4 regions of the Novosphingobium sp. FG90 genome follow, and region 3 is predicted to be linked to each of the others. Evidence: riboswitches for the same ligand, from Rfam matches in the RefSeq annotation. Region 3 holds a riboswitch; each other region holds the start of a gene.

Region 1 (4,374 bases), on a different contig from region 3:
CGCCGTCTGGTAGTCCTTGTCGGTCAGGTTCTCGACGCGGCCTTGCAGCATCAGGTTCTCCTTGACCCGCACTTGCGCGCGGAAGTCGATCAGCCAGTAGTCGTCCAGCTTCGCGGTGCCGGTGGCGGCGTTGAAGGTCTCGCCCGAGTAGCGCGCCGCGACGCTGGCGCGAAGCCCTTGCGGCAGGTCGATGCCCGCTTCGGCATTGGCCATGTGGCGCGGTACGCGCTGCAGCTGGCGGCCGTAAGTGGAAGAACCTTCGGTGCGGTCCTCGGCGCGGGTCCAGCTGTAGTTGCCCTGTGCGAACAGTACGCCCAGCTTCGCCGACGCGGCGAGTTCGAGGCCGCTGGCCTTCGCCGTCTTGACGTTCGCGTAATAGCCGAAGCGGCTGGTCTCGGTGCCGGGGATGTAACAGGCCGCCGGGAGCGTGCCGCTGGTGGGGCAGTAGGCGAAGTCGATCAGGTTGTCGGTATCGCGCTGGAACCAGGTGGCGGTAAGGCGCAGCGCCTCGCCGAAGTTCTGCTCGGCGCCCACTTCCCAGCCCTTCGCCTTCTGCGGGGCGAGGTCGGCGGTGCCGTATGTGCTGTACATCTGGTAGAGCGAGGGCGCCTTGAAACCCTCGTCATAGCTGGCGCGCAGCACCGTGGCGCCTTCGTTGGGGGTATAGGCCGCGCCCGCGCTCCACACGGTCTGCCCGCCGAAGCGCGACTGGTGATCGTAGCGTGCGCCGCCGTCGAGGGTGAGGCCCTTGACCGGGCTCACGCGCAGTTCGGCGTAGAGGCTGTCCATGTCCACCGAGTAGGGCGTCAGCGTATAGGGCGTGGCGGAGTTCGTCGGCGAGGCGGTGGTCATCCGCTGTTCCTCGCGCTCGGCGCCGAACACGGCCTGGATCGCGTCGCTGAAGGTGTAGGTGCCCTGGTACTCGTAACGGCGCAGGCGGCCGTGCGCGTCGAAGGTGATCGCGCGGATCGAGCGGGTGGGGTCGAAGTTCTCCCGGTCGGTGACGTTCTGCAGCACCGCGACGCGGTTGACGAGCTTGCCGTCCAGCAGCGCGAAGTTGAGGCCCGCGTAGCCCGACCATTCCTTCGTGGTGCCATAAGCGAGGGTGTCGCCCGAAGTGCCGTCGAAATCGTTCCTCCCGTCGGCCCAGTAGCCGCGCAGGTCGAGGCTGACGCCGGGGGCGACGCGCACCGTGACGGTGCCGCTGGCGGCGCTGCGCTGGAAACCGTCGGCCTCGGTCCCGTTCGCCCGGGCGGAGATACCGTCGGTGGTGAAGCGCGAGGCGGAGAGGCGCCAGTCGATGAGGTCCGAGGTGCCGCCCACGCCCGCGCGGGCGGAGACGGTGTCGTGGGTTCCGGCCTCCACCGCGAAGCTGCCTTCGAGCGGCTCGGTCGGGCGCCGGGTGCGCACGTTGACGACACCGCCGGTCGCGTCGCTGCCCCACAGGATCGACTGCGGCCCGCGCAGGATCTCAATCCGGTCGACGTCGTCGAGCAGCAGGTTGGAGAAGCCGTAGCCGCCCGCCGTCGCCGAGGGGTCGGACAGGCGCATGCCGTCGATCACCATGACGGTCTCGCCCGCATCGGCGCCGCGGATGCGCAGCGAGGTGGTGGTGCCGTAGCCGCCGTTGCGGGACATCGAGACGCCCGGTGTGCGCAGCAGGGCATCGGTCAGGGCGATGGGCTGCAGGGCGACGATCGCGGGCTCGCCCAGCACGGTCACGGTGGCGGAGACGCGCTCGATCGCGACGGGGGTGCGAAGCGCGCTGACGAGGATGTTGTCGGCCTGCCCGGCGGCGTCCAGGGTATCGCCAGGTGCCGTTGTGGTATCGTTGGGTGCCGCTGTGTCGGCGAGCGCCGGAGAGGCCGAGGCGATCAGTACGATGGTGGCTGCGGTGGTCGTAAGATACTGTTTCACTTGTATTCCTTCATGCGAACGGCGGTGCTCCGTCGGCCGGTGAAGGATATTGGGACAGTGGGCGCGGACAGGCAGCGCAACACCTCCCGCAAGCCCCCTCAGGCCGCCGGAACGATGGCTGTCGTTGCGCGAGGAATGCACTTCCCCCGTCCGTCCGGCACACCCTGTCCGGTCGAAGAACGACGGCGACGGGCAGGTCTCCTGGCTCACGGGTCATCGCCTATTTCGGCCGCCTTCTCAGGGGTTTGCGCCCCCAATGGCATGTGGTCGAACGGCTCTCCGCTTACAGTTGCAGGGGCAGCCCGGGTATTTCACCCGCGTTCCCTTTCAATCCCCTCGCGGGGAACCTGTCGCGACGCGGCAAGTATCGTGCGCCGGGTCACTGTGCAAGAGGCCAATGCTTGCGCGGACCTGCGGGAAACCATAGGTGCAAGGCCGATGGACACTCTCCGCCAAGACGATGCCCCCGCCTGCCCGGCATACCTGATAAGCGCCCCGTCCTCGGGTCAGGGCAAGACGCTGGTGACCGCGGCATTGGCCCGAAGGCACCGCAATGCGGGCAGAAAAGTGCGCGTTTTCAAGGTCGGACCCGACTTCCTCGACCCCATGGTGCTCGAAGTCGCGAGCGGTGCGCCGGTCCATCAGCTCGACCTGTTCATGTGCGGAGAGGCGCAGTGCCGCGCCCTCCTGCACGAAGCGGCCTGCGATGCCGACCTGATCCTCGTCGAAGGCGCGATGGGCCTGTTCGACGGTGACCCCAGCGCTGCCGACCTCGCCCAGCGATTTGGCCTTCCGGTGCTGGCCGTGGTCGACGGATCGGCGATGGCGCAGACGTTCGGCGCCCTGGTCCATGGACTTGCGACCTACCGGTCAGGGCTGGAGGTCCATGCGGTGATCGCCAACCGTGTAGGCAGCGCGCGGCATGCGGAATTGCTGGAGCGCGGCATGCCTAAGTCCGTGAAGTGGCTGGGCGCATTTCCGCGCGAGGCTGGTGTGACGCTGCCGGAACGCCACCTCGGACTGGTGCAGGCGGCGGAGGTTATGGACCTCGACACGCGGCTGGATAGGGCGGCGAGCCTGTTGCCTGACGATGTGCTGCACCTGCCGCCGCCGGTCAGTTTCCCGGTGCCCGAGGCCGGGCAGGACGGTCCGGATCTGTCGGGGTTGCGTATCGCCATCGCTCGGGACGAGGCGTTCGCCTTCATCTACCGCGCCAATCTGGAATGGTTGGAGCGGGCGGGCGCGGAGCTTGCCTTCTTCTCACCGCTCCACGACGCGCTATTGCCGGATTGCGAGGCGATCTGGCTGCCGGGTGGCTATCCGGAACTGCATCTGGAGACGCTTGCCGCCAATACGCCGATGCTGGAAGCGGTCCGCGCGCATCATGCGGCACACAAGCCGATTCTCGCCGAGTGCGGGGGGATGCTCTACGCTTGTTCATCGCTGTCCGACGTAGAGGGAAATCGCGCCGAACTGCTCGGCCTGGTGGACGGTCATGCCACGATGCAGCGGCGCTTCGCCGCGCTCGGCATGCAGCGCGTCGTGCTGCCGGGAGGGACGCTGCGCGGGCACACCTTCCATTACTCGCGGCTGGAAACCGGGCTTGCCCCGGCCGCCCGCGCCGAGACGCCGGAGGGGCGGGACGGGGAAGCGCTCTATCGCCTAGGCTCGCTCACGGCGAGCTACATGCATGGCTACTTTCCGTCCGCTCCACAGGCGGCGGCGCGGTTTTTCGTTCAGGCCTCGACCACCGACTGACCTTCGGCGAGGCCTTCGGGGGCCTTGCGGGGATATTCGCTCGCCTCGACGATGCCGGGTTCGGGCACGCGGAAAACCTTGGCCGCGTCCGCCTTGTCGCCGAGGTTCTCGCTCGACGACAGGCTGATGAGCCAGGGCGAAAGGAACAGGCCGACGATGATCGGCAAGAGCCAGATCGCCGTCGTGGTGTCGAGGAATGCCGTCGCGGTCAGCGCCGCGCCCAGCAGCAGGTGCTCGCGAAGGTCAGGCAGGACTTCGCGTATGGTGATGCGGCGGGCATCGCGGGTCTGGGTGTTCCAGCCCGCCGATATGCCCAGCAGCAGGCCGAGCAGCGCCTTGGTCTGCGTCACCATGGTGATCGGCGCGAGCAGCATCGCCAGCGCCGTCTCCAGCAGGACCGAGCGCACGGCCGCGAAGCCGCCGCCAAAGCTGCGCCGCCGCTCGCCATCGGCCAGGACCCAGATCAGGCCCATGATCTTCGGGCCGAACAGCAGCATGACCGTCAGCGCCAGCACGCTTGGCGGGGCGAGGGTGACGAAGCCGCCATCGCCATGCGTCGCGACCTGGCCGATCATCGTCAGGATCAGCAGCAGCCAGCCCGGCGAAGTGAGGTAGGCCGAGGCGCCGATCAGCAGGTGCAGGCGGCTCGCCCAGTGCAGGCCCGATGCGCCGAGGAGCTGGAGATGCTGCAGGTTGCCC
Region 2 (4,374 bases), on a different contig from region 3:
AGGGCGGGATTTCTCGGACTTCAAGGCGGCCTGCGCTAATCCCGCAAATGGCAGGTGCCGGTGTTTGCGGGGCAGGCCCTACGCCCCTTGTCAGGGCATTGCAACCGGCAAAGGGGTGTTTGCGGAACCTTTTATCTGATAATAGTTCGCAATTGCAATAAAGGGGGTAAATTGGCGGAAAATCGCCTGTTTGTTCACCTGTCGGCAATGTTGCGAAAGGGTTGAGCGGCGCTGGGGATGGTATCGAACGGGGATATGGCGAGCGCAAGTCGCTTTGGGTGCGACTCGTCGAAACTCTCATCCTCCCTGTCGCGAAGCGATGGGGAGGGGGGCCGCCGACGCAGTCGGTGGTGGAGGGGGATCGCAACCCACCCCTCCGTCAGTCGCTTCGCGACTGCCACCTCCCCATCGCTGCGCGACAGGGAGGATTAAGCGTTCAACTCGCGAGGCGTTTTGCCAGAGCGGCGGCCATGCGGCGGTCGAGATGGCGGCAGATGCCGAGCCAGCGGGCGCGTGCGGCGGTGTCGCCGCGTTCATGGGCGGCCTCGGCCTCGACACGGGCCTGTTCGGCGGCAGAGAGGCCGTGCCGTGCGAAATGCATGAGGGCTTCGGCAATGCCGGCGTCGATCTCGGCGGCAGGCTTGCTCTCGATGGAGCGCAGGCTGGGGCGCGGGAGAAGGGGGGCGTTGTCGTTGACCGCGCCCAGCGGCGCGCCGGTGCAGAGCACTCCGGCAATGGCCGGCATCGTCCCGTTCATGGCGGCGGCGAAGCGGATGGTCATGGGCGGGTAGTCTCTCTTCTTGGTGGGTGTCGACGGATCAACCCTCTACCCCGGCAGCGATGAACCCATCATGCAGGGATGTGGTTTCTCAAGTCTTGACGATACCACCTAGGGACATTCCCCGGGTGTCTCCGTTGCAATCGATTATCTTCAATTTGCGGGCTGGGCGATCCAGCGGCCGGAGTTCGCGTACTCGGCCTTGACCCCTTGCGAACCCGGCAGATTCCGGGCGGTATAGAGCGAATCCCCGCCACGCTGCTGCACTTCGCTGGAGTAGGCCGGGCTGGGCTGGGCGGGCGCGATCGGGTTGGTCGCCTGCGCGACGGGCTCTGCCCTTGCGGGCTGGGCCGTGCCGAATGCGCGCTGGACTGCGAGCGGGTCCAGCGCCGCTGCAGCGGCGGCGGCATCGGCGCTGTCGTCATGGCGGTGCGGAGCGGCCATCGGCTCGCCGCCGAGGTAGGCAAAGTGGAACGTCGCGGCGCTGCCCGCCGCGCCGCGCAGCGCGTAGAAGCGGTGCGCGCCGATGGTGGACAGGTAATGCAGGCTCGGCGCCCAGTACGGATTTACCTGAACCGTATGATAGTGCGTGGCGAGGCCGACGGGTGTGTAGACGTATCCCGCGAGGGCTTGCCGCGCGACGTTCTCGGCGCGCTCCCAGAACATGCGCTGGGGGCGGCGGGCGAGCGAGCCATCGCAGGTGAACGAGAACTGGCAGCCTGTCGAACGCTCGGAACCTTCGTAGACGACGCCGCAGACGGTCTTGGGATAGGCCGGGTGCGCCATGCGGTTGAGCACGACCTGTGCCACCGCGCGCTGGCCTGCGTCGGGCTCGCTGGCGGCTTCGTAGTAGATCGCGGCGGTCATGCACTGCAGGGCGCGGGTGCGGTCCACGCCGGAGTTGTCGATGTAGATCGGCCGCGCGGTCGGGAGCGGGCCGGAGACGCTGTCGTCGGCATCGGAGCGGATGCCTTCGCCGACCTGCAGCGGGGCCTTCTCGGCTTCGAGGTAGTAGAAGGCCGAGCCGGGGAAGCTGGCGCCCGCCTGCTCGAAAGGCATCGGCAGCGCTTCGGCATCGGGCCGCGCGGCGTCGGCGATGGCGAAGCTGTCCCATCCCTCCGGCGCGGCGAAGGCGGGAAGGGCGACGGCGGCAAGGGCGGTGACCGCGAAAGTCCAGCGGCGGCGCAGGACGACCGGGCGGTGCCCGATAGAGCGGGCGCGGCGCGGGTAGCGGCCGACGAAATCGCGCGGGCGTTCGAATGGAGCGCTCTGCGAATCCATCACCGGCGCCGGGGCGGCGTGTGGTCCGGGACTGGATGGGGCAGGGCTCACTCGGTTCCTTTCGGCCGCAATTCGGCAGCACCGGCCTAGCCTGTGTCCGGTGCGTGTGCATCCGGGCATTCCGGGCCGTCCCGTTGCGGTACAGCCACGCTCTGTACGCTTAAGGGCTTAAGATTTTGCGAGAGAGACGCCTGCGCTTGCCAACCCCTGTATGCCGCACTATCCGCGCGGTTACGTCATGGGTTGCCCGCAAGGGCCTAAGAGGGAAGCCGGGTGCGAATACCGGCGCTGCCCCCGCAACTGTGACCGGGGAGGCCGCCTCCACCATGCCACTGGCCCGTATGAGGGCCGGGAAGGCGGATGGCGCGACTGACGATCCGGGAGCCAGGAGACCTGCCCGAGACGGTCGTTCCGCAGCCGGACGGGGTTCTTCCGGATGCAGCGAGTGTGACGCGCCATGAGGAAGGCGCGCATGCCTCCGCCGTGAACGGCACAAGCACGTTCAAAGGTTCGGAGGACATATGAAGTATCTGTTTCTGCTCGGCACCGCGCTTGCGGTGAGCGCGCCTGCGATGGCGCAAGACGTTGTCGAGACTAACGCTGCCCGGTTGCCGGAAAACGAGCGTACAAACATCACCGTCACCGCCACGCGCGAGCCTACTCCGATCACCCAGGTCGGCCAGTCGGTCAGCGTCGTCACCCGCGACGAGATCGAGCGCACGCAGGCGACCACCGCGACCGACGTGCTCGCGCGCATCCCCGGCGTTTCGACCGTACAGTCGGGCGGCTTCGGCCAGCCCGCGAGCGTCTTCGTGCGCGGCGCCGAGAACGCGCAGTCGCTGGTGCTGATCGACGGTGTGCGCATCAACGATCCCGGCGACGTCGGCGGCGGCTTCGACTTCGGCGCGCTGCCGATCGGCCAGTTCGACCGCGTCGAGGTCGTGCGCGGTTCCTCGGGCGTGCTGTGGGGCAGCCGCGCGGTGGGCGGCGTCATCAACTTCATCACCGCCCGCCCGACCGAGCAGTGGACCGCGCGCGGCCAGGCCGAGTATGGCTGGCGCGACCGCAAGCAGGCGAGCGTCTCGGCGGCGGGTCTCGTCGGCCCGGTCGGCCTGACGCTGGGCGGCAACTGGCTCAAGGGCGACGGCTTCTCGGCCTTCAACGAGCGCCGCGGCGCCACCGAGAAGGACGGCTTCGAGAGCAAGAGCGCCAATGCCCGCGCCTCGATCGAGTTCGCGCCCGGCCTCTCGGCCGATGCGGGAGGCTTCTACACCAAGGCGAACTACGACTACGACAACACCGGCGCCGATGCCCTCAACGTGGGGCTCAAGCGCGATACGCTGGGTTATGCGAACTTGCGCTATGCGGGCCTCGACGGAAGGCTGAACGCACGCGTCGGCTATGGCATCAACGACACGCGCCGCATCTCCGACGACGCCGTCTTCGGCCCCTACACCACCAACGGCCGCACCGAGCGCTTCGAGGGCCAGGTCAGCTTCGCGCCCATCGAGCAGGCGAGCGTGCTGGTCGGCGGCGAGACCGAGAAGCAGAAGTTCGACGACAACTACGGATCGAAGGATTCGACAACCATCGACAGCCTGTTCGGCAACCTGACGCTGCGCCCGCTTTCCGGGCTGACGCTGAACGGCGGCTTGCGCTACGATGACAACTCGGACTTCGGCGACCGCACGACCTTCGCCGCCAACGGCGCCTGGGTGATCGGCGGCGGCGACAGCGCCCCGGTGCTGCGCGCCAGCTATGGCGAGGGCTTCAAGGCGCCGTCGCTCTACCAGCTCTACACCAATGCCGGCTTCCGCGCGCTCGACCCCGAGACGTCGAAGAGCTGGGATGTGGGCATCGAGCAGCCTTTCGCGGAAGGCACCGGGCGCTTCACGGTGACCTATTTCGACCGCAAGACGAAGAACCTGATCGACTACGACCTTGCAAACTGGAACTATTACAACGTCGGCCGGTCGCGGGCGCAGGGCGTGGAACTGGGAATGCAGGTGACGAACTGGCAGGGCTTCGACGTGAACCTTGCCTATACCTACCTCGATGCCACCAACGAGGACACCGGTGCGCGGCTGGCGCGTCGGCCGAAAAGCAACCTCTACGCCAGCATCGACAAGGCCTGGGCGGTCGGCCTGAAGCTGGGCGCGGACCTGCGGGTCGGCGGCGGGCGCTACGACGACACCGCGAACACGCAGTATGTCGACGGCAATGTGGTGGTGGGCTTGCGCGGCGCCTTTGCAGTGACGCAGAACGTCGAGGTCTATGGCCGCATCGAGAACCTGTTCGACGAGCATTACGAAGTG
Region 3 (4,374 bases):
ATTTCCGAGGCGCTCTACAACGTGGCGGGCGTATCACGCTCCAACAATTACGGCTTCTTCGACGGCTTCAACATCCGCGGCTTCAATGCCAGTAGTGGTGCCACATACCTCGATGGCCTGCTCGACGACACCGGTTACGCGACCTCGGAAATATCAGCGCTTGGCCGTGTCGAGGTGGTCAAAGGCCCTGCCTCTGGCCTGTTCGGGCAAGGCCCGATCTCCGGCATCGTCAATCTGGTGAGCAAACGCCCGGAGAAAAATGCCTTCCTCGACCTCAGCATTGCCGGGGGGGCCTATGACTTCAAGGAACTGACGATCGACGCCAACGCGCCGCTCAACTCCAGCGGGACACTGCTGGCACGGCTTAGCGCTGTTTATCGGGATCAGGATTTCTTCGTAAATGCATCAGGGCAGCGCCGGATATTCCTAGCCCCGGCTCTGACCTGGACGCCGGGTACAGCTACCACGCTGACGCTGCTCGGCCGTTACGTGGACGATCATATCAATCCGTGGTCGCCGACTACCGCCTATGGCACCGCCCTGCCCAATCCCAACGGACCGATCGACATCAAGCTGTCGATCAACGATGCGGAATATCCCGCCGTGCAGGACAACGACTACTGGAGTCTCGGCTACGTCTTCGATCACAGGTTCAGCGAGGCGATCGCGATCCACCAGTCGCTTCGTTATCAGGACTTTCACAATTCCTGGGACAACTGGCTTTTCATCACCGGCATATCCCCCGACTATCGACGTGTACGCCGGGCATTTTACGGCCCTTATTCCGAGAACGGCCGCTACTTCCGTGTCGACACCAATGCAAGCGCGCGGTTCGATACCGGACTGCTGAACCACTATGTCCTGATGGGCATCGATTATGGCTGGCGCTCCGCGAGCAACTTCAATCTCTATGACTCCAGCATGCCTTACGAACTGGATCTCTACGAGCCAGTCTACGGCACGCTGAGCACGCACAACCCCGCCGTTCCCTCCACCACTTACGCTAGCCGCACCCGTCAGCGGGGCTTCTATCTGCAGGACCACGTGAAGCTGGGCGACGCCCTGACTGTGACGATCGGCGGCCGCTGGGACAGGGCGACGAGCCGGGTGATCAACAACGGTACGGCCAATCCCAAGGTCAGCGACGATGCCTTCAGCCCCCGCGCAGGCGTTACCGTGGCACTGAGCGACTGGATTTCGCTCTATGCAAATTACGCCAAGTCCTTCAATCCTCAAGGCACCTATCGCGCTGCCGACGGTTCCAGCCTCCCGCCTGAGCGAGGAGTCAACTACGAAGCCGGGATCAAGCTGGCCCGCAAGGACGGTTCGCTGACCGGCATGTTTACCGTCTTCGAACTGACCCGTACCAACGTGGCCACAGCCGACGCGGTCATTCCCAACGTCTACGTGCTGACCGGAGAGCAACGCACCCGAGGCGTTGAGGCGGAAGCCGGATGGCGGCCAATGCCCGGCGTGGAATTTACGGGCGCATTCACGTATCTGGACGCCAGGGTCACCGCCGACAACCGTCTGCAGGTCGGCTCGAGGCTGGGCTCGATCCCCCGCTACATCGCAAATATCTGGGCGCGCTATACCATCCAGGAAGGTGCGCTCGCGAACCTTGGCGCCGGTGTGGGCGTGCATCACGAGGGCGATCGCATGGCCAGCACCGCCTCGGCCGTCACCGGTGCGACCGCGCCCTTTCTCCTCAAGGCCTATACGCTGGTCGACGGCGCCGTCTTCTACTCCTTCGGCGAATGGTCCGCTCAGGCCAACGTCCGCAACGTCCTGAACAAGCGCTATTTCCCGACAGGATCGTTGACACGGACCACGCCGGGTGAGCCACGCACCTTCATCGTCAGTATCAGCCGCAGGTTCTGATCCGGTCCACCGTCATCGCAAGCCGCCGGCATCCATACAGACGGCTTGCGATGACACTTGCCAGCCCGCGTCCCGTCGCTTAGTACCCCCTCGTCCTTCCGGGCTTCCCGGAGGGATACGATCGCGTTGGTGTTCCGAGAGGAGCTTAAAAGGGAACGCGGTGAGAGGGGCTTGCCCCTTGAATCCGAGGCTGTCCCTGCAACTGTGAGCGGTGAGCGCGATGCATATTCGCGGCAGGCCAAAAGTGCCCTGTCGCAGCCACTGGGCCGGACGCTAACTCCTGCGAGGCCTGGGAAGGCCGTGCATCGAGCGATGACCCGCAAGCCAGGAGACCTGCCAGCGTCCGGTCGCTCTTGCCCTTGTCCAGGGGATGGCCGAGGCACGGTGAAATCCGTCTGAGCGACGCATGTGCGGTAAGGGCCGCATCGACCCAAGCGACGGCGCCGGGGGCGTCGTGTCGTCGCATGGGCCGACCGTTCGCGCGGACGCCCTCGCCAGACGTCGATGACGCCGGACTGGGCCTGTTTCAACATGAGGATTTCCAAGTACACACTTTGCGCGGTAGCCAGCCTGATCGCGCTTTCATCTGCTGCCCGCGCCGAAGAGGCGGATTCAGCGGATACTATCCTGGTCACCGGATTGCGGGCGGAAACCAGCCTCGATACCAGGAGCAGCGGCAGTCGCCTCGGGCTGACGGTCTTCGAGACGCCCGCCAGCATAGAGGTGCTCGACGGCGATGCGATCCGTGCACGCGGCGACATTTCGATTCAGGAGGCGGTCAGTCGGGCCACCGGCATCACCTTCCAGGGCGCGCCGGGTAACGGCAACACCGCATTGGCCGCACGCGGGTTTGCCGGTCAGGGATCCGTGCAACTTCTGGTGGACGGGACGCGCCTGTTCGTGGCCTCCGGCACGCTGACTTTCCCCGTCGATCCGTGGACGGTGGAGCGCATAGACGTACTGCGCGGCCCCAGTTCGGTCATATCGGGAGAGGGTGCGATCGGCGGCGCGGTCAACGTCATCATGAAGAAGCCGGTCACGGATCGCACCGTCATGAATGCGCGTGTAGCCTATGGCTCGGACAATGCCATGCAGGTCGCAGGCGATGTGGGCGGTCCAATCGGCGGCGGCCTTTCCTATCGCCTGAGCGCCAGCGCCACCCGATCCGACGGCTGGCTGGACCGCAATAGCGACAACCGTAACCTTGCTATCTCCGGCGCCCTGCGATGGGATGCGACACCCAGGCTCAGCTTCACCCTGGCTTCCGACTACGGTGACGTCGAAATCCTGCCCTACTTCGGCACGCCGTTGAACGAGGGGCGATACGACAAGCGTTTCCGCTTCATCAACTTCAACATCGCCAACAGCCAAGACCATTTCCGCGACAGCTGGACGCGGCTGACCGGCGAATGGCAGGCATCGGATGCAGTCACGTTGCGCAACGTGGCCTATTACCTGAGTTCCGATCGCGACTGGCTAAATGCGGAAAGCTACCGCTTCTCTCCCACGACAGGGCTTGTCACACGCAGCGACTATCTCAACATCATCCACCGGCAGGATCAGATCGGCAATCGCGGCGACATCACGATCCGCACCCCGCTGGGCGGGTCGGTCCGGAACAGCCTGCTGATCGGCTTCGACGTAAACCGCATCAAGTTCCGTCACGTCAACAATTCTCCCTACGGCGGCAGTTCGGCGATCGATCCTTTCGACTTCAAGCCGGGCGCCTTCATCACCCCCGTTCCCACTACGCTCGGTTTCCGGACGCGGGCCACGCAGTATTCTATGTTCATGGAGGACCAGTTGGAACTGCGTGAATGGGTGTCACTGGTCGGTGGATTCCGGCAGGACTGGTACGATCTGGAACGGATCGATGCCCGTGCGCCCGCGAACAGCTTCAAGCGTTCCTATCACAGCACCGCAGGCCGGGTCGGGCTGGTGGTCTACCCGATGCCTGATACTTCGGTCTACGGTTCCTTCACGGTCGGCACCGATCCCATCAGCGCGCTTGTCACCACGTCAAACGCACAGAAGGATTTCGGCCTCTCGCCCGCGCGCCAGTTCGAGGTCGGCATCAAGCAGCGGTTCCTGAAAGGACGCGGATCAGCCTCGATCGCGCTGTTCGATATCGAGAAGCGCCGCCTGCTGACACCTGACCCGGAAAACCGTCTCGTCACCCAGCAGGTTGGCAAGCGCACCTCTCAGGGGATCGAGGCGACGCTGGCGCTCCAACTGGCCGAAGCCTTCGGCATCGAGGCCAACGGCACGGTGCTCAAGGCGCGGTTCAAGGAGTTCGGCGAAGTGGTGAACGGCGTCGTCATCGACCGTGCCGGCAATACGCCGCCGGGCATTCCGACGAAGACCGCAAGCATTTCCGCCAACTGGCGATTCATGGATTCGCTGCAGGGGCGAATATCCGCCCGCTTCGTCGCGCCGCGCTGGACCGACAACGCCAATACGCTGCGCGTGCCTGGCTATGAAGTGATCGACCTC
Region 4 (4,374 bases), on a different contig from region 3:
CCGATCCGCCCGTCGCGGTTGGGATAATTCGCCAGCACCAGCGCGACCTTGCGCTGCGCGGGCACGGTACGGCGCAGGCTCGCCCAGTTGGCGGCGAGGTGGGCGACGAAGGCCACCCGGTCCGGGGCGACGCGAGGGACGACGATCCCGCACTTGGTCACTTCGTCGAAGCGTTCGGCGGCCTTGAAGGCGACGGCGCGGGTGAACAGGCGGCCGTCGAGTTCGGGCAGCGCCACGTTCATCGCCAGATCGCGAGGGCCGAGGCCGCGTGCCGCAGCCTGCCAGTCGGCCTCCTCGACGCCCGCGAAGGCGACCTGCAGGATCGGGCAGTCGGCGCGTTCGAGCACCCCGCCGACGCGCGGCTCTCCCGATGATGAGGACGCGAAGCTGGTGGCGTTGACGATCACGTCGGGCGCGATCTCGGCCATCAGGCCTCCGAGCCAGTCGATCGCGAAAGGCTCGCGTAGCGCGCGGACATGGACGGCGGCGACGTTGAGCCCCCGCGCTTGGAGCGCCGCGACCATCGCGTCTACCGCATCGAGCGTGCCCGCGATCATCAACGCGCGGTAGAACACCAGCAGCACGACCGGCGCGTCCGGTTGCCACGAGGCCTGAAGGTTCGCCAGCGTGGGGCGATCCACGCCTTGCAGGTAGAGCCCGGCATCGGCCACCGGCACCGGGTCGTCGGGCTGGCCGCAGTCTTCGCCGATCAGCCTTGCAGCGGTGCGCAGGAACGACAGGGCATTGGCGCTGCCGCCCTGCCGCAGATAGTCGCGCAAGTGCTCGACCGTCTCGGCGGGGAGGGTGGAGGCGACCGTCAGCGTCGGATCATCCTCGCGCCCGTCGGCGATGGCGGCGAAGGCGATGCCCTTCTCGCGGGCGATCAGGGCGATCTCGTCGATGCCATAGGGCCAGTAGCTCTTGCCGCCGAGCAGCACCACGCAGACGAACTTTGCGTGAGCGATGACCTTCTCGACGTAGAGATCGACCGAATAGGGATGCCGCAGCTGCAGCAGGTTAGCGAGGCGGACGCTCGGCGCGCCCTCTGGCAGCCCTGCTGCCGCCTTGGCGAAGCAGGCGAGTTCGCTGTCCGCCACCGTCAGGATGACGATGTCGCCCGGCGGCTGGTCGAGGTCGATCGCCTCCTCGCCGTTGGAGATCGTGCCCGGGGTGGCGGAGAGCAGGTGCATCAGGCTGCGACTGTGCCCAGCACACCCGCCAGCGCGGTTTCGATGGCGGCCTGATCGAGCCCCTTCTGGCCGATCACCACCAGCTGCGTGCGGCGCGGTTCCTCGGTCTTCCACGCACGGTCGAAGAAGTGCTGGATGCGAGGGCCGACGCCCTGCAGGACGAGGCGGCTGGGCTTGCCCGCCAGCGCGACCATGCCCTTCACGCGCAGCACGTCGTGCGCGGCGATCTGCTCCTTCAGGCCCGTCAGCAGCGCGTCGAGATCGGCCACTTCGCTGCCGTTGAGGATGAAGGTGTCGAAGTCGTCATGATCGTGATCGTCGTCGAGGCCGTCGATGTGCGACTTGCGGCTGTCGAGGTCGTCCTCGGCCGCCGCGACGATGCCGAGCAGCGCGGCAATATCCACCGCGCCGTGGTCCGCGCGCACGATCTTGACGCCGGGGCGCGTCTCGGCGGCGACGGTCTTTTCCACCTCGGCGAGCACGTCCGCATCGACGAGGTCAGTCTTGTTGAGTACCACCATGTCGGCGCAGCCCAGCTGTTCCTCGAACAGTTCCTCCAGCGGGCTGTCATGGTCGAGGTTGGGATCGGCGGCGCGGGCGACGGCGAGGGCTTCTTCATCCGTGGCGAAGCGACCGGCGGCGACCGCATCGGCGTCGATCAGGGCGATCACGCCGTCCACCGTCGCGCGGGTGCGGATATCCGGCCACTGGAACGCCTTCACCAGCGGCTTGGGCAGCGCAAGGCCGGACGTCTCGATGATGATATGGTCGGGCGGAGTCTCGCGATCCAGCAGCTTCTGCATCGTCGGCAGGAAGTCGTCGGCTACGGTGCAGCAGATGCAGCCATTGGCGAGTTCGAGGATGTCGTCCTCGGGGCAGGCTTCGTCGTTGCAGCCCTTGACCAGTTCGCTGTCGACGCCGACGTCGCCGAACTCGTTGATGACGAGGGCGAGGCGGCGGCCCTTGGCGTTCTGCAGCAGGTGGCGGATCAGCGTGGTCTTGCCGGCGCCGAGGAAGCCGGTGATGACGGTGGTGGGTACTTTGCTCAAGGGTCTCACTCCCGCGCCGGCGACTTCTCGCGGTGGGGCGTACCGGCGCTTTCGCGCCAGCGCGGGGCAGGGCGACGGACAGGCGCGAAGACGCCCGGCGACCTGCTCCGCCGCGGCCCCGGGCCGCATGCGTGTCGTCGCTCAGACGGTGAACCGTGCCGCGGCCATCCCCTGGACCAAGGCAAGAGCGACCAGACGCCGGCAGGTCTCCTGGCTCGCGGGTCAACGCATCAATGCACGGCCTTCCCGAAGCCTCGCATGTCGCAGCGTCCGGCCTCAGTGGCTGCCCGTCCCGCTGGGGACAGGCGATGTGCATCGCGCTCGCCGCTTACAGTTGCAGGGACAGCTGCGGATTCGAGTGGCGAGCCACTCCCACCGCCTTCCCTTTTAAGCCCCTTGCGGGGCACCGGCGCGATCTTGTTCCCGGCGGATACCGGGGCGTGAGGGGAGGCGCAAGTGTCCTGTTGCGGCAACCCTTCGCAGCTGCGAACATTAGGCATTCAAATCCTTGAAGGAGAAGTCGTTTGTCGTCCTTGCGTTCTGCCGCTCTTGCCATGGTTCTAGCCTGCGGGATTGCCACTCCGGCGCAGGCAGATCCGATGCTGGCGGACTTCTCCTACGGGCGGCCGATCCAGCACTTCGGCTTCAACAGCCAGAACCAGACGCTCGACATGGCCTATATCGACGTCATGCCCTCCCGGCCGAACGGGCGCACGGCGGTCCTGCTGCATGGCAAGAACTTCTGCGCGGTCACCTGGGACGCGACGATCAAGGCGCTTTCCGGGGCGGGCTACCGCGTGATCGCGCCCGATCAGGTCGGCTTCTGCAAATCCAGCAAGCCCGATCGCTACCAGTACGGGCTGCATACACTGGCGGCGAACACGCATGATCTGCTCACCCGGCTGAAGATCGACAAGCCGGTGATCGTCGGGCACTCGATGGGCGGGATGCTGGCGATGCGCTATGCGCTGCAGTATCCAGGCGACGTCTCGAAGCTGGTGCTGGTCAACCCGCTGGGGCTGGAGGACTGGCGCGCCAAGGGGGTGCCGAACACCACTGTGGACAAGCTCTACGCCTCCGAACTGCGCACCACGCGCGACAGCATCAAGGCCTACCAGCAGAGCACGTACTACGCCGGGCAGTGGCGGGCGGACTACGACCGCTGGGTGGACATGCTTGCGTCCATGTATGCCGGGCAGGACGGCGCGATCGTGGCGTGGAGCCAGGCGTTGACTTCGGACATGGTGTTCAACCAACCGGTAGTCCACGAGCTGCGCCGCATCACGGTGCCGACCGTGCTGATGATCGGCGAGAAGGACAACACCGCGATCGGCAAGACCCGCGCCGACCCGGTGCTGAAAGCGACGCTGGGCGATTATCCCAAGCTGGCGCGCGAAGCTGCCGCGCGCATTTCCGGCGCGACGCTCATCACCTATCCCGATTATGGTCACAGCCCGCAGGTACAGGACCCCAAGCGCTTCAATGCCGACCTGATCAAGGCGCTCGACTGACCGCCGAGCGGATCCGGGCACGGCATTCGCCAAAGCCGATGGGTACATAGCCCTCAGCAGAGGCGGTGGCGGTGATGGTGATCTCGTCGCCGTCCTCGAGGAATGCGCGCGTCTCGCCATTGGCCAGAGTCAGGGGTGTCTTGCCGCCTTGCGACAGCTCCATGAGGCTGCCGAAGCCCTCGCGCTCCGGGGCGGAAATCGTGCCGGTGCCGAGCAGGTCGCCGGGCGTCAGGTTGCATCCGTTCGAGGCGTGGTGCGCGACCATCTGATTGACCGTCCAGTACATGTTGGTTGCCGGACCATGGCTGAGACGAAAGACGGGAAGCCCGGCTTCACGCATCGCCCGTGTGCTCAGGTGGACCTGCAGCATGACGCCGAGGGCGCCGTGTGCCTGATCATCGGCGTCGCTGAGGTAGGGGAGGGGCTGCGGGTCGCCCTCGGGTCGGGGCGGCTGGGCCACGCGGAACGGGGCGAGGGCTTCGGGCGTGACCACCCATGGCGAGATCGTCGAGTGGAAATTCTTCGACAGGAACGGGCCGAGCGGCTGGTATTCCCAGCCTTGTACGTCACGCGCCGACCAGTCGTTGAGCAGGCAGAAACCTGCGATATGCTGCGCAGCATTCG

Evidence for each region. Region 3 has a riboswitch for cobalamin ahead of ACODRZ_RS08005 (TonB-dependent receptor). Riboswitches for the same ligand answer to the same signal wherever they lie in the genome.
Region 1: linked by a shared signal. The riboswitch ahead of ACODRZ_RS04735 (TonB-dependent receptor plug domain-containing protein) and the one ahead of ACODRZ_RS08005 (TonB-dependent receptor) in region 3 are both predicted to bind cobalamin.
Region 2: linked by a shared signal. The riboswitch ahead of ACODRZ_RS20245 (TonB-dependent receptor plug domain-containing protein) and the one ahead of ACODRZ_RS08005 (TonB-dependent receptor) in region 3 are both predicted to bind cobalamin.
Region 4: linked by a shared signal. The riboswitch ahead of cobW (cobalamin biosynthesis protein CobW) and the one ahead of ACODRZ_RS08005 (TonB-dependent receptor) in region 3 are both predicted to bind cobalamin.

The regions. Positions count from the first base shown of each region.
Region 1 covers NZ_JBMDIO010000003.1:291,367-295,740, forward strand. The annotation lists gene ACODRZ_RS04735 (TonB-dependent receptor plug domain-containing protein) at 1-1,917, opposite strand, end outside; cobalamin riboswitch at 2,092-2,283, opposite strand; gene ACODRZ_RS04740 (cobyrinic acid a,c-diamide synthase CobB) at 2,356-3,675, shown strand; gene mdoH (glucans biosynthesis glucosyltransferase MdoH) at 3,654-4,374, opposite strand, start outside.
Region 2 covers NZ_JBMDIO010000029.1:14,031-18,404, reverse strand. The annotation lists gene ACODRZ_RS20255 (hypothetical protein) at 437-781, opposite strand; gene ACODRZ_RS20250 (cell wall hydrolase) at 932-2,059, opposite strand; cobalamin riboswitch at 2,283-2,474, shown strand; gene ACODRZ_RS20245 (TonB-dependent receptor plug domain-containing protein) at 2,581-4,374, shown strand, end outside.
Region 3 covers NZ_JBMDIO010000006.1:176,468-180,841, forward strand. The annotation lists gene ACODRZ_RS08000 (TonB-dependent siderophore receptor) at 1-1,881, shown strand, start outside; cobalamin riboswitch at 1,994-2,236, shown strand; gene ACODRZ_RS08005 (TonB-dependent receptor) at 2,413-4,374, shown strand, end outside.
Region 4 covers NZ_JBMDIO010000011.1:65,673-70,046, forward strand. The annotation lists gene cobN (cobaltochelatase subunit CobN) at 1-1,190, opposite strand, end outside; gene cobW (cobalamin biosynthesis protein CobW) at 1,190-2,239, opposite strand; cobalamin riboswitch at 2,423-2,665, opposite strand; gene ACODRZ_RS12175 (alpha/beta fold hydrolase) at 2,764-3,750, shown strand; gene fahA (fumarylacetoacetase) at 3,734-4,374, opposite strand, start outside.